DNA from 4 places in the Streptomyces sp. NPDC043996 genome. Region 3 is predicted to be linked to each of the others. Evidence: riboswitches for the same ligand, from Rfam matches in the RefSeq annotation. Region 3 holds a riboswitch; each other region holds the start of a gene.

Region 1 (7,598 bases), on a different contig from region 3:
CCCCACCCTCGTTAGGGTCAAACCGTGGCCACCCGTCCCGCACGCCCGAGCCACCCGACGCCGCCCGGCGGGCCCGCCGGGTGCGCAGGGGCACCCGGGCCCCGGCGGCCGCCCCTGTGGCAGCGCGGGGCCATCCGGGCGACCGGCCTGGTCACGCTGCTCGCGCTGTCCGGACTCGTGATCCTCGCGCTGGTCCGCGAGCAGACGGGCACCGAGGGCTTCCTGGTCGGCCTCGGCCTCGCCACGCTTCCGGTGCCGCTGCTCGTCGCCGCGTTCCGCTGGCTGGACCGGGTGGCGCCAGGGCCCTGGCGGAACCTGCTGTTCGCCTTCTCCTGGGGGGCCTGCGCGGCCGCGCTCATCGCGATCGTGGCGAACAGCTTCGCGACCCGCTGGATAGCGACCGCGACCGCCGACCCGACCAGCGCGGACACCCTCGGCGCGACCGTCATAGCGCCGGTCGTCGAGGAGACCGCGAAGGCGGCGGCCGTGCTCCTGGTGTTCCTGTTCCGCAGGGGCGACTTCACCGGGGTCGTCGACGGGTTCGTGATAGCGGGCGTCACCGCCACCGGCTTCGCCTTCACCGAGAACATCCTCTACCTCGGCAACGCCTTCGGCACCGACCAGCTCAGCGGCGAGAGCGGCCTCGCCTCGGTGACCGCCGCGACCTTCTTCGTGCGCGTGGTCATGTCACCGTTCGCGCATCCGCTGTTCACCGCGCTCACCGGCATCGGCTTCGGCATCGCCGCCACCGCCGCCGAGCACCGCACGGTCCGCAGGGCCCTGCTGCCCTGCGCCGGTCTCGTCCTGGCGATGGGCCTGCACGCCTTCTGGAACGGCTCCGCGGGCTTCGGCGAGTACGGCTTCTTCGTCGTCTACGCCACCTTCATGCTCCCGCTGTTCGGGCTGCTCACCTGGCTCGCCGTCTGGCTGCGCCAGCGCGAGCTCCGCCTGGCGCGCGAGGAGCTGCCCGTGTACGCGGCGGCGGGCTGGTTCGCCGCGCCCGAGCCGTACGCCCTCGGCTCGATGGACGCCCGCACCCTCGCCCGCGACTACGCGGTGTTCCACCTGGGCAAGCCCGCGGGCCGCACCGTCGTGGAGTACGAGACGTACGCGACGGCCCTCGCGCTCCTTCGCCACCGGGCCCGCGGCGGCCGCGGCGGCGCCGACTTCGCCGCCCGCGAGCGGGAGCTCCTGCAGGCGCTGTGGGAGCGCCGCCCCGTGGCCGGGCCCGCCCTCGGCTACGCGGCACGGGCGACGTCAGCGACACCGGGACCGGTGTCGCTGCCGCACGCCGCGTACGGGCCCGCCCTCGCCTACGGCCCGGCGCTGCCCCCGTACAACCCCTACCGCACCTGACGTCAGGCCGCGGCCGCCGTCAGCGCCGCGAGCTCCGCCGCCGTCAGCTCCAGGTCGCCCACCGCGAGGAGCGCGGGCAGCTGCTCCACCGTGCGCGCCGACGCCAGCGGGGCCGCCACGGTCGGCTGGGCGGCGAGCCAGGCGAGGGCGACGGTCGCGACCTCGGCGTCGTGGGCCGCGGCCACCTCGTCGAGGGCGGCCAGGACCCGGGGTCCGCGCTCCGTGTCCAGGTGGGCGCCCGCGTTCGCGGCGCGGGCGCTGTCGACGTCGGCGCCGGGGCGGTACTTGCCGGTGAGGAAGCCGGAGGCGAGCGCGTAGTACGGGATCGCGGCGAGGCCGGAGCGCGAGGCGATCTCCTGCAGGGGGCCCTCGTAGGTGTCGCGCGAGACGAGGTTGTAGTGCGGCTGGAGCGCCACGTACCGCACCAGGCCCTCGCGGTCGGAGAGGTCGAGGGACTCCTGTAGGCGCTCGGGGCTGATGTTCGAGGCGGCGATCGCGCGGACCTTCCCGGAGCGCACCAGCTCGTCGAGGGCGGTGATGATCTCCTCGACCGGCACGGAGGGGTCGTCGTAGTGCGTGTAGTACAGGTCGATGTAGTCGGTGCCGAGCCGCCGCAGGGACTCCTCGGCCGCGGCCTTGATGGTGTGCGCCGACAGGCCCTTGTAGTCGGGGTGGGCGCCGACCTTGGTGGCGATGACGACGTCGGAGCGGTTGCGGCGGGCGCCGAGCCACTGGCCGAGCACGGCCTCGGACTCGCCGCCCTTGTTGCCGGGTGCCCAGGCCGAGTACACGTCGGCGGTGTCTATGAAGTTGCCGCCCGCGGCGGTGTAGGCGTCCAGGACGGCGAAGGACTGCTCCTGGTCAGCGGTCCAGCCGAAGACGTTGCCGCCGAGGGCGAGGGGGAAGACTTCGAGGTCGGAGGGTCCCAGAGGGCGAAGAGTGGTCATACGGGCACCAACGCCCCTGTGAACGGGGGAATTCCGCCGCGCCGGGGCGGGAGTGACCGACGGCCCTGGCGTCGGGGGGTCGTCGCCAGGGCCGCCGGAGTCAGGAGGGCCCCTCGGGAAGTCGCCTCGGGGGGCGGGGTGTTACGGGGTGAGCCCCTTGGAGCGCAGCCACGCCAGCGGGTCGATGGTGCCGCCGCCGGGCGCCTGGACCTCCAGGTGCAGGTGCACGCCCGTGACGTTGCCGGTGGCGCCCATGCGGCCGATGACCTGGCCGGTGCTGACCTGCTGGCCCACGCTGACGCCGAGCGAGGACTGGTGGCAGTACCAGATCTCGGTGCCGTCCTTCAGCTCAAGGACGGTGCGGTAGCCGTACGAGGGCACCCACCCCGCTTCCTTGATGGTGCCGGTGCCCACGGCCTTGAGCGGCGCGCCCGCGGAGCCCGCGAAGTCGAGGCCGGTGTGCCGGCCGGAGGACCACATGGAGCCGGAGTCGCCGAAGTGCGAGGTGAGGGTGTACGAGGAGACGGGGAGCGTGAAGCTCTTGGCGAGCTTGGCGAGGCGCTCGGCCTCGCGCTTCTTGCGGGCCGCCGCCTCCTTCTCGCGCTTCTCCTCGGCGGCCTTGGCCTTGGCGGCCGCCCGCGCCTTGCCCTGCTGGGCCTCGGCCCGCTCGGTGGCGGCCTTCAGGGCGGCGTCCTGCGCCTCCTGGCGCTGCGTGTCGTCGGCCTGGTGCCGCTGGTTCTCGGCCTGCTGGAGGATGCGGGCGCGCAGGGCCTGGCCGGCGTCGGTGGTGCCCTGCCTGGCGTCGGCGGTGGTGACGCCCGCGGAGCTCAGGGGCGCGGCGTCGGCGGGCGTCGCGGCGGCTTCGGGCTCGTCGTCCGCGGTCAGGGAACCGATGCCGGGCAGCGACACGTCCGGCATGGAGAGGGAGACGGGCGGCTTGCCGCCCTGCGCGCTGGCCATGCCGCCCGCGCCGACGGCGGCGATGACGCCTACGCCGAGGACGGTGGAGCTGCGGGCGAGGCCGCCGCCGCCCTTCTTGTGGATCCGGTGCTTGCCGCGCACGGGGCGGACGGTCTCCGCCGTGGGGTTCCACTCGCCCCAGGTCTCCTGGGAGTCCTGGGTGGCATACCCGGCGTAGACGGCGTACTCCGTGGGGTCGTCGCCTCCCGCGGTGCCGACGGCGGACTCACCGGCGGGGCCGGTGGATCCGGCAGGTCCTGTGGGTATGAACAGCGCTTCTGGGGCAGGCCGGTTGGACGCCACTGGGGCGCGCTCCTTTCCTTCCTTCTCGCCTACCGGGTTAGCTGACGGGTTCGGAGCAGGAAGGTCTCCTACGACCGCTCCTCACGTACGAGACCGCGTACGCGAAAGACGGCCGATTCACCCCAATTTTGGTGGTTCCCCGGCTCCCTCGCGGGATTAGGCACATGCGCACGGAGCCGTCGTGAGTGACGGCTGGGACGACCGCGCTGCGTTATCGAACGTTAATAGACAGCCGGTCGGTATTCCAAGCTGTTCCCGCTGATCGTTAACGCTTACGCGATAAACACAACGGGACAAGAGCGAGCGGAACAGGGCGAGTTGAGCGGTCGCCATGACACAGCGCAGCGAGGCGGATCTTGACATCTCGCTGACAAGTGGTCAGCCGGGCTGCGGAGGGGCGCCATTCAGTCACGCGGTGTGAGGGGACGGCGTACGGCGAGGAGCGCCATGTCGTCGCTCGCGCCGCCCCCGGTGTGCTCGACGACCTCCGCCACCAGGGTGGAAAGGAGCGCGTCGGGAGCGTCCGCGCCGGAGAAGATCCGGCCGCCGAGCCGGGCCGCGGGGTCGTAGAACACCCCGTCGGCGTCCCGGGACTCGCTCAGCCCGTCGGTGTAGAGCAGCAGCGTCGACCCGGGCGGGAAGTCGGTCTCGTCCGCGCGGTCGGGCCAGGTGCCGAGCTCGCCCATGCCGAGCGGCAGCGCGGGCTCGGCGGGCGAGAGCACGCAAAGACGGCCGTCGGCCCGCAGCACGAGCGGCTCGGGGTGGCCCCGGTTGACGAGCCGGACGATGCCCTCGCCACGGGGGATCTCCGCGAGGACGGCGGTGGTGAACCCCTCGAACGCGTCGAGCCCGTCGCGCCGCGTGCCCTCGCGCGCCAGGGCACGCTCCAGGCGCTGCGCCACCGCCTCCAGGGTGGTCTCCTGCTCGGCGGCCTCGCGGAAGGCGCCGATGACCACCGCGACGGCGGCCACCGCGCCCATGCCCTTGCCCCGCACGTCACCGACGACGAGCCGCACCCCGTGCGGGGTGTCCTGCACCGCGTACAGGTCGCCGCCGATGAACGCGTCGGCCTGCGCGGCCTCGTAGCGGGCGGCCACGTCGAGCCCGCCGATGCGCGGGTCCGGCAGCGGAAGCACCGCCCGCTGGGCGGCCACGGCGATGGAGCGCGCCGAGGCGAGGCGGGCGTCGCCCCGGCGCACCACGCGGTTGATGACGACGGCGAGGGCGCCCACGGTCAGCATGGTGACGAACGAGGTGACGACCTCCACGTCCACGCCCGCGTGGGTCTTGAGGCGCAGCGCGAGCACGGCGGCACAGGACACGGCGGCCGTCGCCACGGTGGTGGACAGGGAGAAGAACGGGGCCGCGATCAGGGGCGCGGCCGCGAACAGCGGGGACGCGGTGAACTCGGGCGGCGTGAGCGCGTCGAAGACGACCCCGGCCACGATGAGGAGCGGAGGCAGGGCCCGGGTGAGCGCCCGCTCCCGGGGCAGGGCCCGGTCGGGCTCCCGCTCCCGGGGCAGGCTCCGCCCCTCACCGCCCATGGCGCGCCCCCGGCCCGCAGGCCCAGGGCTGGAGCCCCCCGCCACGGAAAGCAACCACCGTTCCACTCCCACCGCAGACACGCCGCATCGGCCCAAGGCTTCCCGCCCCGGGGCCCCGGAGCGACCCGGCGTGCTCCGAGTGGGTTACCCGCGGTGAGGTGTGGAGGCAGTCACCACCGGGACGGGGGGCTCACACGGCGTCCCGCAGGGGCGCGGGCGCCCCCGTCGCGAGCCGTCCCGCGCGGGCGAGCGCCCGCAGGGCCAGGGCGCACCCCGCCCCCACGGCGGCGAGCGCCAGCCAGGGCACGGCGGACACCCCTCGGCGTTCGCTCAGGTCGAGCAGCGCGCCCATGCCGAGGTTCCCCACGGTGATGCCGATGCCGCACACGGTGTTGTAGAGCCCGTAGTGGGTGGCCACCCAGCGGTCCCCGGACAGCGAGACGACGGTGTCCATCTCGAAGGGGTAGAGCACGGCGTTGGCCGCGGCGAGCGCCGCCGCGCACAGCAGCAGCGCCGTGACGCCCGCGTACCCGGGCCCGCCGAGCGCGGGCGGCAGGAACGCCGCGCCCATCAGGGCGAGCCCGGCGACCAGGCACTGCTCGCGCGTCCAGGTGCGGCGGCACCAGTCGGTGATCCGCAGCTGCCCGACGAGCGCGACGAGCCCGGACACCACGAACAGCGCGCTGGTCGCCGCCGTCTGCGCAGTGCCCTCGCCGAGCAGCCGCTCCACTTCGAGCGGCAGGGCGAGATAGACCTGGAAGGACAGGACGTACGAGCCGGTCATGGCCAGCGAGAACAGCCAGAAGGGCCGGTTGCCGAACACGATCCGCCACTGCCCGGGGCCTGTGCCCGCCGCGTCCGCCTTGGCCCGCCGCACCGGGAGGCGCGCGATCTGCACCACCGAGAGCAGCGCGAACAGGGCGGCGGCGACCGCGCAGGTGAGCCGGAAGTCCACCCCGGTCAGGGCGAGTCCGACGAGCGGGCCGAGCAGGATGCCGGTCTGGTAGAAGACGTTGAACAGCGCGAACGCCTCGACGCGCCGCTCCGGACCGCCCGCCTCCGCGGCGACGTACGCGCGCACCGCCGGGTTGAACAGCGCCCCCGCGAGCCCCGTCGCCGCCGACGCGGCGATGAGCACCGGCAGCGTCTGCGCGAAGGCGAGGGCCCCGAAGCCCGCCGTGCGCAGGGCGCACCCGGCCACGATCATCGGCTTGTACCCGAGCCGGTCGGCGAGCGCGCCGCCGACCAGGAACATGCCCTGCTGGGAGAGATTGCGCACGCCGAGGACGAGCCCGACGGCCCAGGCGGCGAGGCCGAGCCGCCCGGACAGATGGGCGGCGAGGTACGGCATCAGCATGTAGAAGCCGAGGTTGATGGTGAGCTGGTTGACGAACAGAAGCTGCACCGCGGGGTCGAAGCGCCGCGCCCGGCGCCAGACTCCGGTCACGGGGCCACCGCCCCCTCGCCCACGGGCGCCGCGGGACCGCCCACCGGCGCGGCGCCGAGGACCGGCTCGACGGCGCGCACCGGCGGCCCGGCCCACCGGTGCGCCCGCGCCTGCCGGTTCACCCGCCAGCGGCTCCACCCGGTCACCCCGTCCCCGGGCCCGGGGACCTCGCGCGGCTCGTCGGGGACGGCGCCGGGGGAGCCGATGAGGCCGTGGGCGCGGCAGTACTCGTCGTTGAAGACGGTGTCGAAGTAGCGCTGCGGCCCGTCGGGGAAGACCGCCGCGATCCGCGCCCCGCGCGGCCTGGTGCGGGCCAGCCAGGCGGCGACGAGGGCGACCGCGCCGACGCTCCAGCCGCCGGTGGCGAACTGCCGCTCGGCGAGCCGTCGCGCGCTGCGCACCGCCTCGGCGGGCCCCACCCAGTGGACCTCGTCGAAGGCGTCGTGGTCGACGTTGCGGGGGTGGATGGAGGAGCCGAGTCCGCGCATCAGACGGGGCCCCGCGGCGAGCCCGAAGATGGTCGAGGCGACGCTGTCCACGCCGACGAGTTCGAGGCCGGGCACCGGCCCCGAGCGCAGCTCCCTGGCGATCCCCGCGGAGTGCCCGCCGGTGCCGACGGCGCAGACGAGGACGTCGAAGTGGCCGAGCTGGCGCACGAGTTCGGCGGCGAGCTCACGGTAGGCGTCCGGGTTGTCCGGGTTGTGGTACTGGTTCGGGCACCAGGCCCCGGCCATGCCGTCGGCGGCCATCAGCTCGGTGACCCGGTCGACGCGGGCCTGCTGCCAGCCGCCGACGGCGCCCGGCTCGCGCACCACGTGGACGCGGGCGCCGTGGGCGATGAGCATCCGCTCGACGATGGGTTCGAGGCCGGGGTCGGTGACGATGTGCACGGGGTGGCCGTAGTGGACGCCGGCGAGCGCGAGCCCGAGCCCGAGCGTCCCCGACGTGGACTCGACGATGGGTGCGCCGGGCCGCAACTCACCCCGTGCACGGGCGCGTTCGACCAGGTGGAGGGCGGCGCGGTCCTTGATGCCGCCGAAG
Region 2 (7,598 bases), on a different contig from region 3:
TACTCCCCGCTGACCTGCGACATCCGCAAGGCCGCCGAACTGCTCGGCCGTCATGTGGAGGAGATCTGCGAGCGCACGGGGCACGAGCGCGTGGACATCGTCGGCCACAGCCTCGGCGGCCTCATCGCCCGCTACTACGCGCAGCGGCTCGGCGGCGACGCCCGCGTCCGCGCCCTTGTCACGCTCGGCACCCCGCACGGCGGCACCCGGGTCGCGCCGCTCGCCGACGCGCACCCGATCGTCCGCCAGATGCGCCCCGGCTCGGACGTCGTCCAGGAGCTGCGGCGGCCCGCGCCCGGCTGCCGTACGCGGTTCGTGAGCTTCTGGAGCGAGCTGGACCAGATCATGGACCCGGTCGAGACGGCCTGCGTCGAGCATCCGGACCTCATCGCGCGGAACGTCCGCGTCTCGGGCATCGGCCACCTCGCCCTGCCGGTGCACCCCGCCATGGCGTCGGCGATCCGCCAGGCCCTCGACCTCGTGGAGCCCGGAGCCAGCGCCTCCGCGTCGACGGGAGGTCTGACGGTCGCCTGACACCGCCGGGGCCGCGCGGAACACCCCCGCCCGGTCGGCGCGCCCCCTTGCCGAAACGGCGCGCGCACCCCGGCCGACCTCGAACACTCCTCGAACGCCAGGCCAAGCCTGCGTCCGCAGTCCGCCGAAAGACGGCCGAATGCCCGTTTCCGGCGAGCACGGAACCTGCCGAAGATTGTCGCGCCCGCATACCGCCGGGTACAGTCGCGGGCACTGCGCTGCCAGCCCATGCTGTCGAGGCGAAAGAGAAGTTGGTGAACGACCGTCACCCGCCGGGGACCCCCGCTCCGGCCCCGGCACCCGACGCCGACTACGCGCCCTATGGGTCCTACGACCAGAGCGCACAGCACCTCGGCTATGGGTACGACGGCTACTCCACCGGCACGTTCACCGCCACCGGGTTCAACGCGCCGGGTGCGCACGACGGCACGGGTGTCTTCGACACTTCTGGCTCCGGCTTCGCGATCCCCGGCGGCGGCTTCCCCTCCGACCCGCTCTTCGGCGAGCTGCCCGGCCAGGGCTACGACACCGGCCAGTGGGCCACGACGGCCCCGCAGACCCCTGGCCAGGACGCGTTCAGCGCCCCGGCCCAGTCCGCGTACGACACGGGCGGCCACGACGCGGCGACGCTGTGGGGCAGCACCGGATACCAGCAGCTCACGGACATTCCTTCGCAGCCGGGCCCCGACAGCACGGCCGCCTGGTCCACCGACTCCTGGACCGACGCCCCGGGGACCGGCCAGTGGTCCACCCAGGTCTTCGACACCGGCGCCTACGACGCCACCGCCTGGAACTCGGACGGCGAGCAGGACGCGTACGGCGCGACGACGCCCACGTCCGAGACGTACGACGACGCGTACGCGGCGAACGGCGCCCCGGCCGACACGGGCGACGCCTACGAGCCGCACGAGTTCACCCCCGACGACACGCCCGCCGACGAACTCGGCGACATCGAAGCTGGTGCGGGGCACGACGAACACGCCCCCGCCGAGCGCCCGCGAGCCCCCCGGGGTGGCGCCCCGCGCACGCGTTCCCGTTCGCGCCGCTCCCCCGCGAAGCGCTCCGCGCTGCTCACCGTCGCCGTTCCTTCGGCGTGCGTGATGGGCGTCGCGGGCGTGGCCGCCGCGACGGTGGGCGGCCTCGGCGGAGGCGACGACGACAAGGAGGCGCGGGCCTCCGCGCCGGACTCGGCGTCGGTGCAGCCGTCCGCGGCGAACAGCAAGTTCGACACCCAGCTGGCCAACCTCTCGGCCGACGCGGGGGACTTCGCCGACCGGGCCAGCCGTACGCAGGAACGTATTGACCTCAAGGCCGCGAAGGACGCCGCGCACAAGAAGGCGATCGCGGAGGCGGCCCGCAAGGAGCGGCTGCGCCCGAAGTTCGCGCTGCCGGTCTCGCAGCACGGCCTGAGCGCGTACTACGGCCAGGCGGGCGTCAACTGGATGTCGGCGCACTCCGGGATCGACTTCCCGGTGTCGTACGGCACGCCCGTGATGGCCGCGACCGACGGCGTCGTCTCCACGAAGTGGAACAGCGCCTACGGCAACATGGCGATAGTGACCGCCAAGGACGGCACGGAGACCTGGTACTGCCACCTCTCCACGAACAAGGTGGCCAGCGGTCCCGTGAAGGCGGGCGACGTCATCGCCTACTCCGGGAACTCCGGCAACTCCACCGGTCCGCACCTCCACTTCGAGGTCCGGCCGGGCGGCGGCTCGGCCATCGACCCGCTGCCGTGGCTGCGCAGCCACGGGCTCGACCCGACGTAGTACGCGCCACTACTGCAAACCGGCGCGACGCCCCCGTGACGCGACGCCCTCTACGGGGCCCCGGAGGGCCCCGCGAGCGACGCTGTCAGAGCTTCTCCACCGGCGCGTACCTCAGCAGCAGCCGCTTCGGCTTACCGCCACCGAAGTCCACCGACGCCTCGGCGTTCGCGCCCGTGCCCTTCACTCCGACCACCGTGCCGAGGCCGAACTGGTCGTGCGTCACGCGGTCGCCGACGGCGAGCGACACCACCGGCTTCTCGGACGCCCGGCGCGTGGCGAACCCCTGCGCGCCGCCCGCGCGCGAACGCGACGACGACAGCGAGGACGCCACCCCGGCGGCGGGACCCGACGACGCGGGCGCGCCGACGGAACCCTTCCGCTTCCAGTCCAGATGGGTCTCCGGGATCTCCTCCAGGAAACGCGACGGCGGGTTGTACGACGGCGTGCCCCAGGCGCTGCGCATGGAGGACCGCGTCAGATAGAGCCGCTCACGCGCGCGCGTGATGCCGACGTAGGCGAGGCGCCGCTCCTCCTCCAGCTCCTTGGTCTGGCCGAGGGCGCGCATGTGCGGGAACACGCCGTCCTCCATGCCCGTGAGGAACACGACGGGGAACTCGAGGCCCTTGGCGGTGTGCAGCGTCATGAGCGTGATGACGCCGGAGCCGTCGTCCTCCTCGTCCGGGATCTGGTCCGAGTCGGCGACGAGGGCGACCCGCTCCAGGAAGTCGGAGAGCGAGCCCGTCTCGCCGTCCGGGCGGTCCTGCTCGAACTCCAGGGCCACCGCGGCGAGCTCCTGGAGGTTCTCGATGCGCGTCTCGTCCTGCGGGTCCGTGGAGGACTGCAACTCGGCCAGATAGCCGGTCCGTTCGAGTACCGCCTCCAGGACGACCGCCGGGCCCGCGCCCGACTCCACGACGGTGCGCAGCTCCTCCATGAGCGTGTTGAAGCGCTTGACCGCGTTCGTCGAGCGGGCCGCCATGCCGTACGCCTCGTCGACGCGCCGCAGGGCCTGCGGGAAGGAGATCTTCTCGCGCTGTGCGAGCGCGTCGACCATGGCCTCGGCGCGCTCGCCGATGCCGCGCTTGGGCACGTTCAGGATGCGGCGCAGCGGGACGCCGTCCTCCGGGTTGGCGAGGACCCGCAGATAGGCCAGGACGTCGCGGACTTCCTTGCGCTCGTAGAAGCGGACGCCGCCGACGACCTTGTAGGGCAGGCCGACGCGGATGAAGATCTCTTCGAAGACTCGGGACTGCGCGTTCGTCCGGTAGAAGATCGCGACGTCGCCCGCCTTGGCGTCGCCCGCGTCGGTGAGGCGGTCGATCTCGTCGGCGACGAACTGCGCCTCGTCGTGCTCGGTGTCCGCCACGTACCCGGTGATGCGGGCGCCCGCGCCCGCGTTCGTCCACAGGTTCTTCGGGCGGCGGGACTCGTTGCGCTCGATGACCGCGTTGGCGGCGGTCAGGATCGTCTGGGTGGAGCGGTAGTTCTGCTCCAGGAGGATCGTGGTCGCGTCCGTGTAGTCCTCCTCGAACTGGAGGATGTTGCGGATGGTGGCGCCGCGGAAGGCGTAGATGGACTGGTCGGCGTCGCCGACGACGCACAGCTCGCCGGGCCCGTCGCCGTCGGCGGCGTCCCCGGAGGGGCCGACGAGCTCGCGCACGAGGGCGTACTGCGCGTGGTTCGTATCCTGGTACTCGTCGACCATGACGTGGCGGAAGCGGCGGCGGTAGTGCTCGGCGACGTCCGGGAAGGCGCGCAGGAGGTGGACCGTCGTCATGATCAGGTCGTCGAAGTCGAGGGCGTTGGCCTCGCGAAGCCGCGACTGGTACATCGCGTACGCCTGGGCGAGGGTCTTCTCGAAGCCGTCGGCGGCCCGGCCCGCGAAGTCCTCCTCGTCGATCAGCTCGTTCTTCAGGTTCGAGATCTTGGCGCTGAACGACTTCGGCGGGAACTTCTTCGGGTCGAGGTCGAGGTCGCGGCAGACCAGGGCCATCAGGCGCTTGGAGTCCGCGGCGTCGTAGATCGAGAACGAGGACGTGAAGCCCAGCTTCTTGTACTCGCGGCGCAGGATGCGCACGCACGCGCTGTGGAACGTCGACACCCACATCGCGGCCGCGCGCGGGCCGACGAGCTGCTCGACGCGCTCCTTCATCTCGCCCGCGGCCTTGTTCGTGAACGTGATCGCGAGGATCTGGCCGGGGTGCGCGCCGCGCTCGGCGAGCAGATACGCGATGCGGTGGGTCAGCACGCGGGTCTTGCCGGAGCCCGCGCCCGCGACGATGAGCAGCGGGGAGCCCGCGTGCACGACGGCCGCGCGCTGGTTCTCGTTCAGGCCGTCGAGCAGCGTCGCCGGGTCGATCGCCGGGCGTGGGGCGCCGTCCCGGTAGTACGCGTCCGAGGTCATGGGCGCGTCGAACTTCCCGTCGAACAGATCGTCCGGCATCGGCTCCGGAGCGCTGTCCTCGGGCGGCGGCGGGGGCTGCTCCTCGGTGCCCTGCGAGGGCTTGAGGTCCGCCAGGAAGCTGTCGTCAAAGAGGCTGCTCATCGCCTCCCGAGTCTAGGCGGCCGCACTGACAACCCGCTCCGGGTTCCGGCCATCCACGCTCCGCCCCCGCACCGTCACCCTGCGCGACAGCGCATCAGGGTCACGCCAAGGGCTTCGTAAAGTAACGAAAACGTATCGGGCATATCGAACATCAACCTTCCCCGACGCCACAGGAGTTGGCTAGCGTGCTCGGCGGGCCGCACGTCCCCCACCGGCGATCCCCGCCGGTCACGCGTGGCCTCCGCCGAGTCCGACGCGTCGCCGCGACGCTCGTGGAGCCGGGGACCCACCATGATCCCGGGGTGAATCGGTCCCGTACGCAGTACGGGACGGTAGGGCAGCCTTCCGAACCACCCGCCCGAACCCGACAGCTAACCCGGTAGGCGGTCCACGGAAGGAGTCGCCGACCTTGGCGTCGCACCGCAAGCCGCGCAGCCGACCCGCCCGCATCCGCAACGCCCCCGCCCTCGGCATCACGACGGCCGCCCTGACCTCGGTGGCCGTGCTCTCGCAGAGCGCGAACGCCGCGCCGTCCGCCCCGTCCGAGCCCGGCAAGCCGTCCCTGGAAGAGGTCCAGAAGAAGGTCGACGACCTCTACCACCAGGCGGGAGTGGCCACCCAGAAGTACAACTCGGCCAAGGAGCGCGCCGACAAGCAGCGCAAGAAGGTCGACCGGATCCTCGACGACGTGGCCCAGCGCACGGACCGGCTGAACGAGGCCCGTCAGGAGCTCGGCTCCTTCGCCGCCGCGCAGTACCGCACCGGGGCCGTCTCCGAGACCGCCGCGCTGCTCCTCGCCGACGACCCGAAGGGGTTCTTCGACCAGAACCACCTGGCGGGCCGGCTCACCAGCCGCCAGAAGAAGGCGGTCGACGACTACCAGACGCAGACGGTCGCGGCGGCCAAGCAGCGCGCCAAAGCCACCAAGAGCCTGCGGTCGCTCAGCGACTCGCGCGACGACCTGAAGTCGAGCAAACGGACCGTCCAGACCAAGCTCACCCAGGCGCGCTCGATGCTGTCGAAGCTGACCGCCGAGGAGAAGGCACGGCTCGCCGCGATCGAGAAGCGGAAGGAAGAGGCGGCCCAGCGCAAGGCCGCCGAGCTGGCGCGCGAGCACGCCGAGGCGGAGCGTAAGCGGAAGGCCGAGGAAGCCGAGAAGGCTGAGAAGGCTGAGAAGGCCGAGAAGGCCGCCGAACGGGAGCGCGCGCGGGAGCGCGACCAGGACCGGGACCGGGACCAGGGTTCCGGCGATGGTTCGGGGGCCGGGACGGGGTCAGACACCGGATCCGGAACCGGGTCCGGGTCCGGGTCCGGAGACACCGACAGCGGGTACGCCGCCAAGGCCGAGAAGGTGATCTCCTTCGCCGAGCAGCAGATCGGCAAGCCGTACGTGTGGGGCGCCACCGGGCCCGGCTCGTACGACTGCTCCGGGCTCACCCAGGCCGCGTGGAAGACCGCGGGGATCTCGCTGCCGCGCACCACCTGGGACCAGGTGAAGACCGGCACCAAGGTGTCGACGTCCAGCGCCAAACGCGGCGACCTGGTCTTCTTCTACGACGACATCAGCCACGTCGGGATCTACATCGGCAACGGCAAGATGATCCACGCCCCGAAGCCCGGCGCGAACGTCCGCGTCGAGTCGATCTACTACATGCCGATCCACAGCGTGGTACGACCCGCGTGACCGCCGTCTCCGTAGAGGAGCGATAGCGAACCCGCCCTCTACGTAGAGGGCTGATACGCGTACGTAGAGGGCTGATACGTGTGTGGGCCCGCACCCGGAGGGGGTGCGGGCCCACGCGCGCGTGGCGGGCGGTGTGCGCCCTACGTCCACAGGACGGCGATGAAGATGTTCGCCGTCGTCAGGGCGCCGACCGCGCCGAACACCGCCTTCTCGACCTTCTCCTCGTCCCGCTTCACGTACACGAGCGCGAGGATCACGATCAGCAGCGCCAGCTTGACGCCGATCTTGATGTTGTTGACCTCGTTGTCGTCGGCCTGGTTCAGGCCGACCAGGGCCACGCCGGTGACCAGCATGGTCAGCGCCCCGTGCAGCATCGCGGGGCTGAAGCGGGCCGTGCCCTCGCCCATCGCCTTCATCTGGGTCAGGAAGCCGCCCAGGAGCGAGGCGATGCCGATGATGTGCAGGCCGACGAAGAGATGGATGAGTACGTCCATGGGGCGGAGCCTAACCGGGCCCGTATCAGCTTCCTTCAGGCAGGTGGGGCACAACCGCCACATCGGTCGCGGGCACGGGCGAAGCGGGCGCCTAGCGGCCCGCGAGCCGGTCAGGTCCGGTCGCGAGCGGCCCGCACCCGCCACTTCCGCACAACGTGACACGACCCGGTGACGGCCAGGTTTAGCGTCCTTCACCGGTGACCGGCTCCCCATCGCCGTCCGGACCAGGGGCGGCTAGCTGGACACCACCGCCGAGAGGTCCGGCGGCGTCACGCTCCCCCTGTGCGCGGCGTCGCCGGACACCGGACCCGGCCGCAGTGGAAGGACGTGGAGCCTCCGTGGCGCAGCACCGCAAGCCCCGACAGCGCCCGCTCAGCGGCCATACGGCCCGTACCGCGGCCACCCTCGCCCTCGCCTCGGCCGCCACGGCGACCGCCTTCGAAGGCACCGGGCACGCCGAGCCGCAGCTCACCCCCGGCGAGGTGAAGGCCAAGGTCGACGAGCTCTACCGCGAGGCCGAGGTCGCCACCGAGAAGTACAACGGCGCCAAGGAGAAGGCCGACCGCGCCGAG
Region 3 (7,598 bases):
CCCGTGTCCTCAATCGCCGGACGGGCTATTTCTCCCACCCGCCCACCCTTACACCTGCGGCTGCAACCGCACCCCCCGACCTCGCGGCTGGGATTCCAGCCCGTCCGGCGTTTGAGGACGAGGCGCGAAGCGCCGATGCGGTTGGGCGGGGGGACGGGGGCGGCAGCCCCCGGTTCGGGAAGGGGCGGGTCTGGGGCGCACCCGCGAGGGCCTAGCGGCAGTGTCAGAGGCATGGGTTACGTTCGACCCGTGACCGAGAACCCGCCAGGCCGCGTGGGCCGCATCATCCTCCTCACCACCAGCCACCGCGTGGCCCCGGGCCTCCTGTCCTGGCCCGCCTGGCAGGCCCTGCACGGCGCCGACGAAACGCTGTGCGCCGACGCCACCCACCCCCAGCTGCCCTACCTCCGCGAGGCGGGCGTCGACGTCAAGCACGCCGCCCCGACCGCCGAGGACCTGGTGCGCGCCTGCGAGGGCGGCCGCACCGTCGTGGTCATCGCCACCGCCGAGGGCGACCGCCCGCTGACGGACGGCCTGGCCCGCCTCGCGGGCTCAGGACGCTTCGCGATGCCGGACCTGGAGCTGCTCCCGGGGTCGTACGACCTGCCGGGCGCCCGCCTCCTCGACCTCGTCCAGGTCATGGACCGCATCCGCGCCGAGTGCCCCTGGTCCTCCCGGCAGACCCACGAGAGCCTCGCGAAGTACGGCATCGAGGAGGCGTACGAACTCGTCGAGGCGATCGAGGCGGGCGACCGCGAAGAGCTCCGCGAGGAGCTGGGGGACGTACTGCTCCAGGTCGTCTTCCACGCCCGCATCGCGCAGGAGGACGAGGACGCGCCGTTCTCCGTGGACGACGTCGCGGGCACGATCGTCGACAAGCTGATCCACCGCCATCCGCACGTCTTCGGCGAGGACACCGCCGCCACGCCCGAGGAGGTCAAGGAGCACTGGCGGCGCACCAAGGCCATCGAGAAGCAGCGCGACTCGCTGACGGAGGGCATCCCGCTCGGCCAGCCCGGGCTCGCGCTCGCCGCCAAGCTCGCGTCTCGCGTGCGCGTGGCGGGCCTGGAGGTCGCGCCGCCCACGGGGGAGGGGGTCGGGTACGAGCTGCTGGCGCTGGCCCTGCGCGCGGAGGCCTCCGGGGTGGACCCGGAGGCGGCCCTCCGCGCCGCCGCCCGCGCCTACCGCGCCGCCATCCTCACAGCCGAGGCCTAGCCCCCGCCCCCCCCCGTGTCCTCAAACGCCGGACGGGCTATCTCCCACCCGCCCACCCTTACACCTGCGGCTGCCTCCGCACTCCCCGACCTAGCGGCTCGCGGGTGGGTGGGTGGGAAAACAGCCGGAGCAGGCGACGATCCAGCCCGTCCGGCGTTTGAGGACAAGCGCGCAAGCGCGGGTGTTTCAGCCGGTCCGGCGTTTGAGGACAAGCGCGAAGCGCGGTGTTTCAGCCCGTCCGGCGTTTGAGGACGAGGCGCGGAGCGCCGAAAGGCTTTGAGCGGGGGAACGGGGGCAGCCGCACCCGGAGCGGGAAGGGGCGGGCCTGGGGCGCCCCGCGAGGGACCCGGCGGATACCGTCGACCGCATGCACCACCAGCCCCCCACCCCCGGCACCCCCACCCCCGAACTCTTCACCTGGGAGTTCGCCTCCAACCCGTACCCGGCCTACGCCTGGCTCCGCACCCACGCCCCCGTAACCCGCCGCCAACTCCCAAGCGGCGTAGAGGCCTGGCTCGTCACCCGCTACGCGGACGCCCGCCAGGCGCTCGCCGACCAGCGCCTCAGCAAGAACCCGGCGCACCACGACGAGCCCGCCCACGCCAAGGGCAAGACGGGCATTCCGGGCGAGCGTAAGGCCGAGCTGATGACGCATCTGCTCAACATCGACCCCCCGGACCACACCCGCCTTCGCCGCCTGGTGTCGAAGGCGTTCACGCCGCGCCGCGTGGCGGAGTTCGAGGGCCGGGTGCAGGAGCTCACGGACCAGCTCATCGACGGGTTCGTGGAGAGGGGCGAGGCGGACCTCATCCACGAGTTCGCGTTCCCGCTGCCCATCTACGCCATCTGCGACATGCTCGGCGTACCGCGCGAGGACCAGGACGACTTCCGGGACTGGGCGGGGATGATGATCCGGCACGGCGGGGGCCCCCGGGGCGGCGTGGCGCGGTCCGTGAAGAAGATGCGGGGCTATCTCGCCGAGCTCATCCACCGCAAGCGGGAGTCCCTCGCGGACGAGGGCGACGACGACCTGATCTCGGGGCTCATCCGCGCCTCCGACCACGGCGAGCACCTCACTGAGAACGAGGCCGCCGCCATGGCCTTCATCCTGCTCTTCGCCGGGTTCGAGACCACCGTGAACCTCATCGGCAACGGCATGTACGCGCTCCTCACCCACCCCGAGCAGCGGCAGCTCCTCCAGCGTTCCCTCACCGAGGGCGACGGCGCACTCCTCGAAACGGGCATCGAGGAACTCCTGCGCTTCGACGGCCCCGTTGAGCTGGCCACCTGGCGGTTCGCCACCGAACCGCTGCGCATCGGCGGCCAGGACATCGCGCCGGGCGACCCGGTCCTCGTGGTGCTCGCCGCCGCCGACCGCGACCCCGACCGCTTCGATCAGCCCGACCTGCTCGACCTGACCCGCCGCGACAACCCGCACCTGGGATACGGCCACGGCATCCACTACTGCCTGGGCGCGCCGCTGGCCCGCCTGGAGGGCCAGACCGCCCTCGGTACGCTCCTGCGCAGGCTGCCCGACCTGCAACTCGCGGCGGCCCCCGAGGAGTTGAGGTGGCGCGGCGGGCTCATCATGCGGGGGCTGCGGACGTTGCCGGTGCGTTTCACACCGGCCGCACGGGTCACCCGTGCTGACGGGCCGTCAACGATGTGACTTTCGCGTGATCTCCCCTGGATCGACTTGTGACTGGCGTTCGAGTGCGGCTACGTTCACGACGGCCCGGCACCTCGCGCGCGTACCGCGCGTACCCGTACCGCGCCTGTCCTGTCGTCCACGAAAGGCACCGCATGCTCTCCGGTCAAGGCCGTCACCGTCGCCCCCGTCAGGCCCCGGCGATCCTCGTCGCCGCGGGCGTCACCGGATCCGCCATCGCCATCCCGCTGCTCGGCGCGTCGAGCGCGAGCGCCGCGGACGCGCAGACGTGGGACAAGGTCGCGGAGTGCGAGAGCGGTGGCGCGTGGAGCGCCAAGGGAGCCGGTTACTACGGCGGGCTGCAGCTGACCCAGGACACCTGGGAGCAGTACGGCGGCCTCTCCTACGCCCCGAGTGCCGACCAGGCGAGCCGCTCCCAGCAGATTGCCATCGCCGAGAAGGTGCTCGCCGACCAGGGCCCCGACGCCTGGCCGAACTGCGCCCCGGCCGCGGGCCTCGCCAAGGGCGGCAAGGCGGCCGACGTCGACCCGGGCCTGCCGTCGGCTCCGCCGCGCTCGTCGGACTCCGATGAGTCCACGACGTCCGGCAAGGAGAAGGACGACAAGCGGAAGAACGAGAACGGCGACGAGAAGGGCAACCAGAAGGACAGCGGGAAGGGCGCCGAGTCCGGCGGCTCCGACTCCGACACCGCCGAGAAGCCCGGCAGTTCCACCGAATCGCGAGACAAGACTCACGATTCGGACAGCGAGGGCGGCAAGGGCGGCAACGGCGGCAAGGGCAGCGACGCCGACAGCGCCGACAAGGGCGAAGGCGGCGGCAAGCACCGCAAGCCCGCCGGTGACTCCGACGGCTCCGGCAAGTCCGGTGCGGACGACAGCGCTTCGCCGGAGGGCTCCGACGGCGCCACGCCCGGCACGGACGACGCGTCCGAGGGCCAGTCCTCCGGCCGTCACCGCGGCGGCAGCGCCGCCGACGACGCCCCGTCCGGCGACACCGGCCCCGGCCGCCACGCCTCGCGCGGCGACGGGCGGGACGCGCCCGCCGCCGAGGGCCGCTCGGGCTCGTACACGGTCCGCTCCGGCGACAACCTCTCGGCGATCGCCGACAGCCACGACGTTGACGGCGGCTGGTCGGGTCTGTACGAGGGCAACAAGAACACCGTCGGCTCCGACCCGGACCTCATCCTCCCCGGTCAGCGGCTCGAACTGGGCGCGGATGACACGGACGCGACGGTTGAGGGCGACGGGAAGTCGAGCGGAAAGTAGGGCAGTTGCCCGGCGGTTCGCGATGAATGTCCGGTTTAAAGAAGCTGAGACGCAAGTGAGAGATGGGTCTCAGAAGCCCTGATCGTCTTTGAAATTCCGGTGATTGCCTGTCTACGGTCAGGATCGCTCGCCACAGCGGGCCCCGCCGGTCGGTACGCCGAATCCTGCCAACGGCCGGACGGGAACAGTCGTCGCTTCGAGCGCCGAAGGCAGGAGCGGGGGACCCAAGGTAAGCGCCGGGCCCGGACGTTGAGCGGTCGTGAGACGCGCGATACGCACGGGGACGGCTAGGGGTGAAGCCGCGCGCTAGGACGCGCGGCCGGGCACTCACCCGCCCGAACCCGACAGCTCACCTCGCAGGCGTCGGTGAGGGGATCACTCCATGCTGCGTTCCGGCAAGGGCAAGCACCGCCGTCCGACCAAGCTCGACAAGGCCACTCGCGCCGCCACCGTCGTCGGTGTCACCGGTGCCGCCGTCGCCGCCCCGCTGATGGCGACCGGCACGGCCAACGCCGCCACCGCCTCCGAGTGGGACCGCGTGGCCCAGTGCGAGTCCGGCGGCAACTGGTCCATCAACACCGGCAACGGCTACTACGGCGGCGTGCAGTTCTCCGCCTCCACCTGGGCCGCTTACGGCGGTACGAAGTACGCGGCCACCGCCGACAAGGCCTCCAAGGCCCAGCAGATCGAGATCGCCGAGAAGGTCCTCGCGGGCCAGGGCAAGGGCGCCTGGCCGAAGTGCGGCGTGGGCCTGTCCAGCTCCCCGTACGGCGGTGGCGGCTCCGGCGGCCAGCAGCAGCAGCCGCAGCAGCAGGCCAAGCCGCAGCCCCAGCAGCAGGCGCAGCCGCAGCAGCAGGCCCAGCCCAAGCCGCAGGCGCAGCCGCAGCACCAGCCGCAGCAGGCCGCCCCGCAGGTCGAGAAGAAGACCGTCCAGACCCCGACCGGCAAGGTCGTGAAGAAGGGCGACGGCGAGTACAAGGTCGAGTCCGGCGACACCCTCTCCAAGATCGCCCAGGAGCACGACGTCAAGGGCGGCTGGCAGAAGCTGTACCAGCTGAACGACGACATCGTCTCCGACGCCGACTTCATCTACCCGGGCCAGCAGCTCCACCTCAGCTGACCCTCCGGCCCCGTGAGGGGCCCCGGCTCCAGCGGAGCCGCCCCGTCCCCACGGGCTACCGCCCCGGTGTGCGTCCCCCCTGCGCACCGGGGCGGTACCTTTTGGTCCGGTAGTTTGTTTCGTGAGGGAACTATCCGCCCCCGGTCTGTCGTACCGTCCAGGGGGTGGGCGGTCGGCTGGCCGATGCTCCGGAGCCCGTTAGGCTCGTGTCGCAGGGGCCAGCGCGGCCCCCTAGTACCCCGCGTACCCCGCGTCACATCCCAGAAGGAGATGCTCGTGCCGTCCATCGACGTCGTCGTAGCCCGGGAAATCCTGGACTCCCGAGGCAACCCCACGGTCGAGGTCGAGGTTGGCCTCGACGACGGGTCCACCGGCCGTGCGGCCGTTCCGTCCGGCGCCTCCACCGGTGCCTTTGAGGCCATTGAACTGCGCGACGGAGACGCCAACCGCTACGGCGGCAAGGGCGTCGAGAAGGCCGTCCTCGCCGTCATCGAGCAGATCGGTCCGGAGCTCGTCGGCTATGACGCCACCGAGCAGCGCCTGATCGACCAGGCCATGTTCGACCTGGACGCCACCGACAACAAGGGCTCCCTCGGCGCCAACGCCATCCTCGGCGTCTCCCTCGCCGTGGCCCACGCCGCCTCCGAGGCCTCCGACCTGCCGCTCTTCCGCTACCTTGGCGGCCCGAACGCGCACCTGCTGCCCGTTCCGATGATGAACATCCTGAACGGCGGGTCCCACGCGGACTCCAACGTCGACATCCAGGAGTTCATGATCGCCCCGATCGGCGCGGAGTCCTTCTCCGAGGCCCTGCGCTGGGGCGCCGAGGTCTACCACACGCTGAAGAAGGTCCTGAAGACCAAGGGCCTGTCCACCGGCCTCGGCGACGAGGGCGGCTTCGCCCCGAACCTGGACTCCAACCGCGCCGCCCTCGACCTCATCGTCGAGGCCATCAAGCAGGCCGGTTACGTGCCCGGCGAGCAGATCGCGCTCGCGCTCGACGTCGCCGCGTCCGAGTTCTACAAGGACGGCAAGTACGAGTTCGAGGGCAAGTCCCGCTCGGCCGCCGAGATGACCGAGTACTACGAGGAGCTCGTCTCCGCGTACCCGCTGGTCTCCATCGAGGACCCGCTGTTCGAGGACGACTGGGCCGGCTGGAAGATCATCACCGACCGCCTGGGCGAGAAGGTCCAGATCGTCGGCGACGACCTGTTCGTCACCAACCCGGAGCGCCTGCAGCGCGGCATCGACGAGGGCTCCGCCAACGCCCTCCTGGTCAAGGTCAACCAGATCGGCTCCCTGACCGAGACCCTCGACGCCGTCGAGCTGGCCCAGCGCAACGGCTTCAAGTGCATGATGTCGCACCGCTCCGGCGAGACCGAGGACGTCACCATCGCCGACCTCGCCGTCGCCGTGAACTGCGGCCAGATCAAGACCGGCGCCCCGGCCCGCTCGGACCGCGTCGCCAAGTACAACCAGCTGCTTCGCATCGAGGAGATCCTCGACGACGCCGCGGTGTACGCGGGCCGCTCGGCGTTCCCCCGCTTCAAGGGCTGAGGTCCGGCCAGTAGGCCAAGGCCTAGCCAGTCGTACGTACGTCCCCGTACTCGGTCCCGTACCGTGTGCGGGGACGTACGCACGTACTGGGGAGGCGGACATGGCCGTGAAGAACCGTGACCGGTTCTCCACCGCGACGCGGCTCAAGCTGCTCGGCGAGCAGACCGCGCAGCGCGTCTACCGCTCCCAGACCAAGCGCCAGGCCCGCCGCTCCCGGCTCACCGGGCGCGCGGCCCTGCTCGTCCTTGTGGTCTGCTCGCTGGTGGTCGCGCTCGCCTATCCGATACGGCAGTACGTCTCCCAGCGCGCCGAGATCGCCGAGCAGCGCCAGAAGCAGGCCGAGCACCGCGAGAACGTCGAGCGGCTGCGCGACGAGAAGGCCCGCTGGCAGGACGACGCCTACGCCGAGCAGCGCGTCCGCGACCGGCTGCACTACGTGAGGCCCGGCGAGACGGGCTTCACGGTGATCGACCCCGAGGCCGCCGAGCGCCGCCGCACCGACGAGGGCGGGGCCGACCGGCCCTGGTACTCCAACGTCTGGGACGGCGTCGACAAGGCGGACGGCTCCGGCGCCGCCGGCCGTCCCGACGACAACTGATCCGACCCCGCACCCGTACCCCCCCCCGCACCCACCGAAAGTCAGGCATGGAAACGCCCCCGCCCCAGACCGAGCCCACCGCGCCCACGGACGCCGACATCGCCGCGTTCCAGGAGCAGCTGGGCCGCCCGCCGCGCGGCCTGCGGGCCATCGCGCACCGCTGCCCCTGCGGCA
Region 4 (7,598 bases), on a different contig from region 3:
TTCACCAGCAGGTTCGGATAGGCCGCGGGGAGGGCGACCGGCTCCATCTCCTGGCCGTCGTAGTTCGGCGTGAAGTCGACCGTGTCCTCGTCGATCGACTCCGTCATCAGGGAGGTGGCGTCGGCCATGCGGCATTCCGTGTACCGCATCGCGGCGGGCGGGTCGTCGTTGCCCAGGGAGCCGAAGTTGCCGTGGCCGTCGACCATGGGCAGGCGCATGGAGAAGGGCTGTGCCATGCGGACGAGGGCGTCATAGATCGACGCGTCGCCGTGCGGGTGCAGCTTGCCCATGACCTCGCCGACGACGCGGGCGCACTTCACATAGCCGCGCTCGGGGCGCAGGCCCATCTCGTTCATCTGGTAGACGATGCGGCGCTGGACCGGCTTCATGCCGTCCCTGGCGTCGGGCAGGGCGCGGGAGTAGATGACCGAGTAGGCGTACTCGAGGAAGGAGCCCTGCATCTCGTCGACGACGTCGATGTCGAGGATCTTCTCCTCGAACGCGTCGTCGGGCGGCGGGGTCTTCGTGCTGCGGCGGGCCATCGCTGCTGCGGCTCCTTCACCAACAAGTGCGGGATCTGACGCCGACCATTGTGGACCGTCCCACTGACAACGCCGACCACGACCCGGGCGTGGCCGCGCCACGACCAGGCGGTCGGCGGTGCCCGAGGCGGTCCGGACGCCCCGACGAGCCGCCCTCGCGAGGCAGCCGACGGGACGCTCCCGGCGAGCCCTCCCACGGGTCCGCCGTGCGGGGGCGCGAGGGGCGCGGCCCGCGCTCCCGCCCCCGTGCCCCGCCTCGCCGCGATCACGCCCACGGCGAACACCGACTACGCCGAGGGCGGAGCGGGAACTTCGCCAGGTGTCTGCAGCCTTGCATATGGTGGCAGGACCGACAGCACTTATCGAGGATTCCGCGATCGAAGGGACGTACATGCCCATGGGTCACACGGCCACAGCCGAGGCAGGCTCCGGCGGCCTGACAGCGACCGAGCACCGGCTGGCCAACGGCCTGCGAGTGGTGCTCTCCGAGGACCACCTGACCCCGGTCGCCGCGGTGTGCCTCTGGTACGACGTCGGCTCGCGCCACGAGGTCAAGGGCCGTACGGGCCTGGCTCACCTCTTCGAGCACCTGATGTTCCAGGGCTCGAAGCAGGTGCACGGCAACGGCCACTTCGAGCTGGTGCAGGGCGCGGGCGGCTCGCTGAACGGCACGACGAGCTTCGAGCGCACCAACTACTTCGAGACGATGCCCGCCCACCAGCTGGAGCTCGCCCTCTGGCTGGAGGCGGACCGCATGGGCTCCCTCCTGACGGCCCTCGACGAGGAGTCCATGGAGAACCAGCGCGACGTGGTGAAGAACGAACGCCGCCAGCGCTACGACAACGTCCCCTACGGCACGGCTTTCGAGAAGCTCACCGCCCTGTCGTATCCGGAGGGCCACCCCTACCACCACACCCCGATCGGCTCGATGGCCGACCTGGACGCGGCGACCCTCGACGACGCCCGGAATTTCTTCCGTACGTACTACGCGCCCAACAACGCGGTCCTCTCCGTCGTCGGCGACATCGATCCGGAGCAGACGCTCGCCTGGGTCGAGAAGTACTTCGGCTCCATCCCCTCGCACGACGGCAAGCAGCCGCCGCGTGACGGTTCGCTGCCCGAGCGCATCGGCCAGGAGCTGCGCGAGGTCGTCGAGGAGGACGTGCCGGCCCGCGCCCTGATGGCCGCCTACCGCCTCCCGGAGGACGGCACGCGCGCGTCCGACGCGGCCGACCTGGCCCTGACGGTGCTCGGCAGCGGCGAGTCCTCGCGGCTCTACAACCGCCTGGTGCGCCGTGACCGCACCGCCGTGACCGCGGGCTTCGGCCTGCTGCGGCTCGCCGGGGCGCCCTCGCTCGGCTGGCTGGACGTGAAGACCTCCGGCGACGTCGAGGTCCCCGTCATCGAGGCCGCCGTCGACGAGGAGCTCGCCCGGTTCGCCGAGGAGGGCCCCACCCCGGAGGAAATGGAACGCGCCCAGGCCCAGTTGGAGCGTGAATGGCTCGACCGCCTCGGCACGGTCGCGGGCCGTGCCGACGAACTGTGCCGCTTCGCCGTGCTCTTCGGTGACCCGCAGCTCGCCCTCACCGCCGTCCAGCGCGTCCTGGAGGTCACGGCGGAGGAGGTGCGGGAGGTGGCGAAGGCCCGTCTGCGCCCGGACAACCGCGCGGTGCTCGTGTACGAGCCCGTGGCCCCCGCGGAGGACGCCACGGACGCCACCGACGCCACTGAGCAGGACGCAGAGCAGAACACCGAGCAGGCAGGGGAGGCGGCGAAGTGACTGAGGCTGAGACGACTGAGACTGAGACAACTGAGACTGAGACGTCCGTGACGATGGATCTCCACCCGCAGCCCCAGGCGGGCACCGCCAAGCCCTGGGCCTTCCCCGCCCCCGAGCGCGGCACCCTGGCCAACGGCCTCACGCTGTTGCGCTGCCACCGCCCCGGCCAGCAGCTCGTCGCCGTCGAGGTCCACCTCGACGCGCCGCTGGACGCCGAGCCCCAGGGTCTGGACGGCGTGGCCACGATCATGGCGCGCGCGTTCTCCGAGGGCACCGACAAGCACTCCGCCGAGGAGTTCGCCGCCGAGCTCGACCGCTGCGGCGCCACGCTCGACGCGCACGCCGACCACCCCGGTGTCCGGCTCTCGCTCGAAGTGCCCGTCTCCCGGCTGCCGAAGGCGCTCGGCCTGCTCGCCGACGCCCTGCGCGCGCCCGCCTTCGAGGACAGCGAGATCGAGCGCCTCGTCCGCAACCGTCTGGACGAGATCCCGCACGAGACCGCCAACCCCGCGCGCCGCGCCGCCAAGGAGCTCGCCAAGCAGCTCTTCCCGGCCGACGCGCGCATGTCGCGCCCGCGCCAGGGCACCGAGGAGACGGTCACGGCGATCGACTCCGCGGCCGTGCGCGCCTTCTACGAGAAGCACGTGCGCCCCGCCACGGCCACCGCCGTGGTCGTCGGCGACCTCACCGGCACGGACCTGGACGCCATCCTCGCCGACACCATCGGCGCCTGGACGGGCGGCAGCGCCGAACCGCGCCCGATGCCGCCGGTGACGGCCGACGACACCGGCCGCGTCGTCATCGTGGACCGCCCCGGCGCCGTCCAGACGCAGTTGCTCATCGGCCGCGTCGGCCCCGACCGGCACGACCGCGTGTGGGCGGCCCAGGTCCTCGGCACCTACTGCCTGGGCGGCACCCTCACCTCCCGCCTGGACCGCGTCCTGCGCGAGGAGAAGGGCTACACGTACGGCGTGCGCGCGTTCGGCCAGGTGCTGCGCTCCGACCGGGGCGGCACGGGCGTCGCGATGCTCGCCATCAGCGGCTCCGTGGACACGCCGAACACGGGCCCGGCCCTGGACGACCTGTGGACGGTCCTGCGCACCCTCGCCGCCGAGGGCCTCACGGACGCCGAGCGCGACGTCGCCGTGCAGAACCTGGTGGGCGTCGCCCCGCTGAAGTACGAGACGGCCGCCGCCGTGGCGTCGACGCTCGCCGACCAGGTCGAGCAGCAGCTGCCGGACGACTTCCAGGCGCACCTGTACCGGCAGTTGGCCGACACGGGCACCATGGAGGCCACCGCGGCCGTCGTGAGCGCCTTCCCGAGCGACCGGCTGGTGACGGTCCTCGTGGGCGACGCCGCGCAGATCGCGGAGCCGGTGAAGGCACTCGGCATCGGCGAGGTGACCGTAGTCACCGGCTGACGCCAAGGCCGGACCGACCCAACGCGCCAGGGACAAACCGCCCCAACGCGCCACGGATAAACCGGCACCAACACGCCACGGACAAACCGGCACCAACATCGCCTGACTCATGGGACCCCGGAGGCTAGAGATGCCCCCGGGGTCCCGTCATGCCGCCATATGTCCGAATTGACATGGAGGTTGGGCGTCTGCCGTGTGGCGTGCGCTACAAAAGCCGGGATCCGTTTGTCGATTGAAAGATGAGGCGTTTAGCGTCAGTGCGGCTGTCCGTAAGGCAGTACGCCGCGTCCGCGGCACCGGACAGTCATCGCCGAGTCCCCGTACGGCGCGAGCCAGGGGAGCCGGGGACCCACACGTCCCCTGGGGTGAATCGGACCCCTTGCCGCGAGGCGAGGAGCCCGTAGGAGACCTTCCTGCTCCGAACCCGTCAGCTAACCCGGTAGGCGAGAAGGAAGGAAAGGACCAGCCGCTTCATGGCGCTCATCCGCCCGACCGGCAAGCACCGTCGCCCGAGCCGCATCACCCGCACCACCGCGAGCGCCGCGGGCGTCGCCGCCCTCACCACCACCGGCGTCATCTCGGGCCTGGCCGCTCCCGCGCTCGCCGCGGACAGCTCCGCCGACCATGGCAGCACTGGTCTCACCCAGGCCATCGCCATCAACGACACGCTGGCCGACGAGATCGACGCGCAGGCCAACGCCCAGAAGCAGGCCGCCAACGACGCCGCCGCGCAGCAGAAGGCCGAGGAGGCCGCGCGCCACAAGGCCGCCGAGCAGAAGCGCAAGGCCGAGGCCGAGGCGAAGGCGAAGGCCGAGGCGAAGGCCAAGAAGGAGGCCGAGGCCAAGGCGGCGAAGGAGGCCAAGGAGCGGGCCCGCGAGCGCGCCGCCCGCGACGCCGAGCGCAAGCGCCTGAACGCCTACGTGGCCCCGGTCAACGGCTCGTATGTCTCCACCTCCTACGGCGCGGGCGGCGGCATGTGGTCCTCCGGCAGCCACACCGGCATCGACTTCCACGCCGGGTCCGGCACCTCGGTGCAGGCCGTCGGCGCGGGCACCGTCGTCGAGGCGGGCTGGGGCGGCGCCTACGGCAACAACATCGTGATCAAGATGAACGACGGCACGTACACCCAGTACGGCCACCTGTCGTCCATCAGCGTCACCGTCGGCCAGGCCGTCACCCCCGGCCAGCAGATCGGCCTCTCGGGCTCCACCGGCAACTCCTCGGGCCCGCACCTGCACTTCGAGGCCCGCACCGGCGCCGACTACGGCTCGGACATCGACCCGGTGGCGTACCTGCGCTCCCACGGCGTCAGCGTCTGACCCGCCGTCACCCACGCTTCCGAAAGCCCCGGCTCCCCGAGCCGGGGCTTTCCGCGTGCGTACGCCGCGCACGCGCTCCGCGCGCACGCGTCCTGGGCGCACACCCTTGGCCAAAAGATATCCATGGATTACCGCGCACCATCGGAAAATGTGGCTGCCTGCAATAGAGTCCGTCGTGGCAGAGTCCATAGGTTCGTGGCGCAAGCGTCATTCAGTGCGTCGTGCGACGCGTTTCACGGGCATTAAGGGCAGTAAAGCGGAGGTCCGTCATGCGCATTCCCGCGCACTCGGTGTGCACGGCCATCCGGGACGACATCGTCGCCGGTGTCTACGAACGCGGCACGCGGCTGACCGAGGAACTGCTCGCCCGCCGCTACGGCGTCTCCCGCGTCCCCGTGCGCGAGGCCCTGCGCACCCTGGAGGCCGAGGGCTTCGTTGTCACCCGCAGGCACGCGGGCGCGTGCGTCGCCGAGCCCACCGAACAGGACGCCGCCGACCTCCTGGAGGTCCGCACGCTCCTGGAGCCCCTGGCCGCCGCCCGCGCGGCACAGCGCCGCACCGAGGCCCATCTGAAGGTGCTGCGCGGCCTCGTCAGGCTCGGCCAGGAGCGGGCCCGCCGGGGCGGCGGCGAGGACCTGCGCTCGCTGGACGGCTGGTTCCACGAGACGCTCGCCCAGGCGTCCGCGAGCCCCAGCCTGATCGCCCTGCTCACCCAGCTGCGCCACAAGATCGCGTGGATGTACGTCGCGGAGGCCCCGGCCGCGCCCGCGGAGGTCTGGGCCGGGCACGCCGCCGTCGTCGACGCGGTCACCCGCAAGGACGCCGACCGCGCCCGCGCGCTGACCGTCCTGTGCGCCGAGCGCACGGCGTCCGCGCACCGGCCGCGCGCCGGTCGTGTGAGGGGTCCGCAACATGCCGTAAACACGGTGGGCGCGCGGAATTAACGGCGAGCCCGTAGACAAAGAGCGGGAATTCCGTACCGGATTTCCCGCCCGGCGCCACTTTCTTTCTTTCCCGGCGGCACGGGCACGTTGACAGCGGCATGGTCGCGCTTCGTTCAAGCGGCATGCCCGCACGTCGTTCAATTCGCGCCGAACACCCCGGCAGCCCCGGCGCACCCCGAAAGCGGCACACCCCGAAAGCGGCACGCCCCCGAAAACACGACGGAGCCGCGCGAACCCTTGGGTTCGCGCGGCTCCGTACCGCGATGTCCGACGGTGTCAGACGGTGTCAGACGGTCTCGGGGAGCTCCTCAAGCCCTTCCGCGACCAGCTTCGCGAGACGGTCCAGGGCGGCGTCCGCACCCTCGGCGTCCGAAGCGAGCACGATCTCCTCGCCGCCCTGCGCGCCCAGGCCGAGCACCGCGAGCATCGAGGCCGCGTTGACGGGGTTGCCGCCGGCCTTGGCGATCGTCACGGGCACGCCCGAGGCCGTGGTCGCACGGACGAAGATGGAGGCGGGCCGGGCGTGGAGGCCCTCGGCCCAGCCGACGTTGACGCGGCGCTCAGCCATGTGTTGCTGCCCTTCCAGGTGTCTCACACTTGTCTAGACCAGTGTCTCATGCCGACCCGGGTGCTCCGGCCGGACCGGCGCCGCGGCTGCCCGCGGCCCCTCGTCCCGCGCCGTGCCGCCACCCGACCGCCGTGCGACGCCTCCTACACTGCCCCGGCCCGCGCGGCCGCGCGACCCGTACCCTGGCCCCATGCACACCCCGGCGGACGGCCACGCGTACCCCTCGCACTGGGAAGCCGACGTGGTGCTGCGCGACGGCGGTACCGCCCGCATCCGGCCCATCACCGCCGCCGACGCGGACCGTCTGGTCAGCTTCTTCGAGCAGGTCTCCGACGAGTCGAAGTACTACCGCTTCTTCGCGCCCTACCCGCGCCTGTCCGCCAAGGACGTGCACCGCTTCACCCACCACGACTACGTGGACCGCGTCGGGCTCGCCGCCACCGTCGGCGGCGAGTTCATCGCCACCGTCCGCTACGACCGCGTCGACGCCGACGGCCGGGCCGCCTCGTCCCCGGCCGACCAGGCCGAGGTCGCCTTCCTCGTCCAGGACGCCCACCAGGGCCGGGGCGTCGCCTCCGCGCTGCTCGAACACCTCGCCGCCGTCGCCCGGGAGCGTGGCGTGCGCCGCTTCACCGCCGAGGTGCTGCCCGCCAACACCAAGATGGTCAAGGTCTTCACGGACGCCGGGTACCGCCAGGAGCGCAGCTTCGAGGACGGCGTCGTCCGCCTCGAAGCCGACCTGGAGCCCACCGACCGCTCCCTGGCCGTCCAGCGCGCCCGCGAACAGCGCGCCGAGGCCCGCTCCGTGCAGCGCATCCTGGCCCCCGGCTCCGTCGCGGTGATCGGCGTCGGCCGCGCCGAGGACAGCGTCGGCCGCACCGTCCTGCGCAACCTGCGCCGCTCCGGCTTCACCGGTCGCCTGTACGCCATCAACCACGCCTTCACCGACGAGGACACCGCCCAGGGCGTCGAGGGCGTCCCCGCCCACCCCTCGGTGCGGGCCGTCGCCGAGCCCGTCGACCTC

What was found. Region 3 has a riboswitch for cyclic di-AMP ahead of AC07A4_RS21235 (transglycosylase family protein). Riboswitches for the same ligand answer to the same signal wherever they lie in the genome.
Region 1: linked by a shared signal. The riboswitch ahead of AC07A4_RS25255 (M23 family metallopeptidase) and the one ahead of AC07A4_RS21235 (transglycosylase family protein) in region 3 are both predicted to bind cyclic di-AMP.
Region 2: linked by a shared signal. The riboswitch ahead of AC07A4_RS03285 (C40 family peptidase) and the one ahead of AC07A4_RS21235 (transglycosylase family protein) in region 3 are both predicted to bind cyclic di-AMP.
Region 4: linked by a shared signal. The riboswitch ahead of tolA (cell envelope integrity protein TolA) and the one ahead of AC07A4_RS21235 (transglycosylase family protein) in region 3 are both predicted to bind cyclic di-AMP.

Annotation. Positions count from the first base shown of each region.
Region 1 covers NZ_JBWKEY010000010.1:19,259-26,856, forward strand. Annotated here, with positions in the region: gene AC07A4_RS25245 (PrsW family intramembrane metalloprotease) at 25-1,356, shown strand; gene AC07A4_RS25250 (aldo/keto reductase) at 1,359-2,303, opposite strand; gene AC07A4_RS25255 (M23 family metallopeptidase) at 2,445-3,566, opposite strand; cyclic di-AMP (ydaO/yuaA leader) riboswitch at 3,578-3,739, opposite strand; gene AC07A4_RS25260 (PP2C family protein-serine/threonine phosphatase) at 3,971-5,110, opposite strand; gene AC07A4_RS25265 (MFS transporter) at 5,301-6,557, opposite strand; gene AC07A4_RS25270 (PLP-dependent cysteine synthase family protein) at 6,554-7,598, opposite strand, start outside.
Region 2 covers NZ_JBWKEY010000001.1:727,065-734,662, forward strand. Annotated here, with positions in the region: gene AC07A4_RS03270 (esterase/lipase family protein) at 1-534, shown strand, start outside; gene AC07A4_RS03275 (M23 family metallopeptidase) at 789-2,303, shown strand; gene pcrA (DNA helicase PcrA) at 2,389-4,848, opposite strand; cyclic di-AMP (ydaO/yuaA leader) riboswitch at 5,081-5,249, shown strand; gene AC07A4_RS03285 (C40 family peptidase) at 5,258-6,532, shown strand; gene AC07A4_RS03290 (hypothetical protein) at 6,673-7,026, opposite strand; gene AC07A4_RS03295 (C40 family peptidase) at 7,365-7,598, shown strand, end outside.
Region 3 covers NZ_JBWKEY010000007.1:439,841-447,438, forward strand. Annotated here, with positions in the region: gene AC07A4_RS21220 (nucleoside triphosphate pyrophosphohydrolase) at 232-1,215, shown strand; gene AC07A4_RS21225 (cytochrome P450 family protein) at 1,583-2,884, shown strand; gene AC07A4_RS21230 (transglycosylase family protein) at 3,019-4,149, shown strand; cyclic di-AMP (ydaO/yuaA leader) riboswitch at 4,341-4,527, shown strand; gene AC07A4_RS21235 (transglycosylase family protein) at 4,532-5,269, shown strand; gene eno (phosphopyruvate hydratase) at 5,540-6,826, shown strand; gene AC07A4_RS21245 (FtsB family cell division protein) at 6,927-7,424, shown strand; gene AC07A4_RS21250 (DUF501 domain-containing protein) at 7,472-7,598, shown strand, end outside.
Region 4 covers NZ_JBWKEY010000005.1:62,831-70,428, forward strand. Annotated here, with positions in the region: gene AC07A4_RS14505 (DNA gyrase/topoisomerase IV subunit A) at 1-542, opposite strand, end outside; gene AC07A4_RS14510 (M16 family metallopeptidase) at 880-2,322, shown strand; gene AC07A4_RS14515 (M16 family metallopeptidase) at 2,376-3,743, shown strand; cyclic di-AMP (ydaO/yuaA leader) riboswitch at 4,042-4,203, shown strand; gene tolA (cell envelope integrity protein TolA) at 4,217-5,062, shown strand; gene AC07A4_RS14525 (GntR family transcriptional regulator) at 5,332-6,006, shown strand; gene AC07A4_RS14530 (HPr family phosphocarrier protein) at 6,293-6,574, opposite strand; gene AC07A4_RS14535 (bifunctional acetate--CoA ligase family protein/GNAT family N-acetyltransferase) at 6,765-7,598, shown strand, end outside.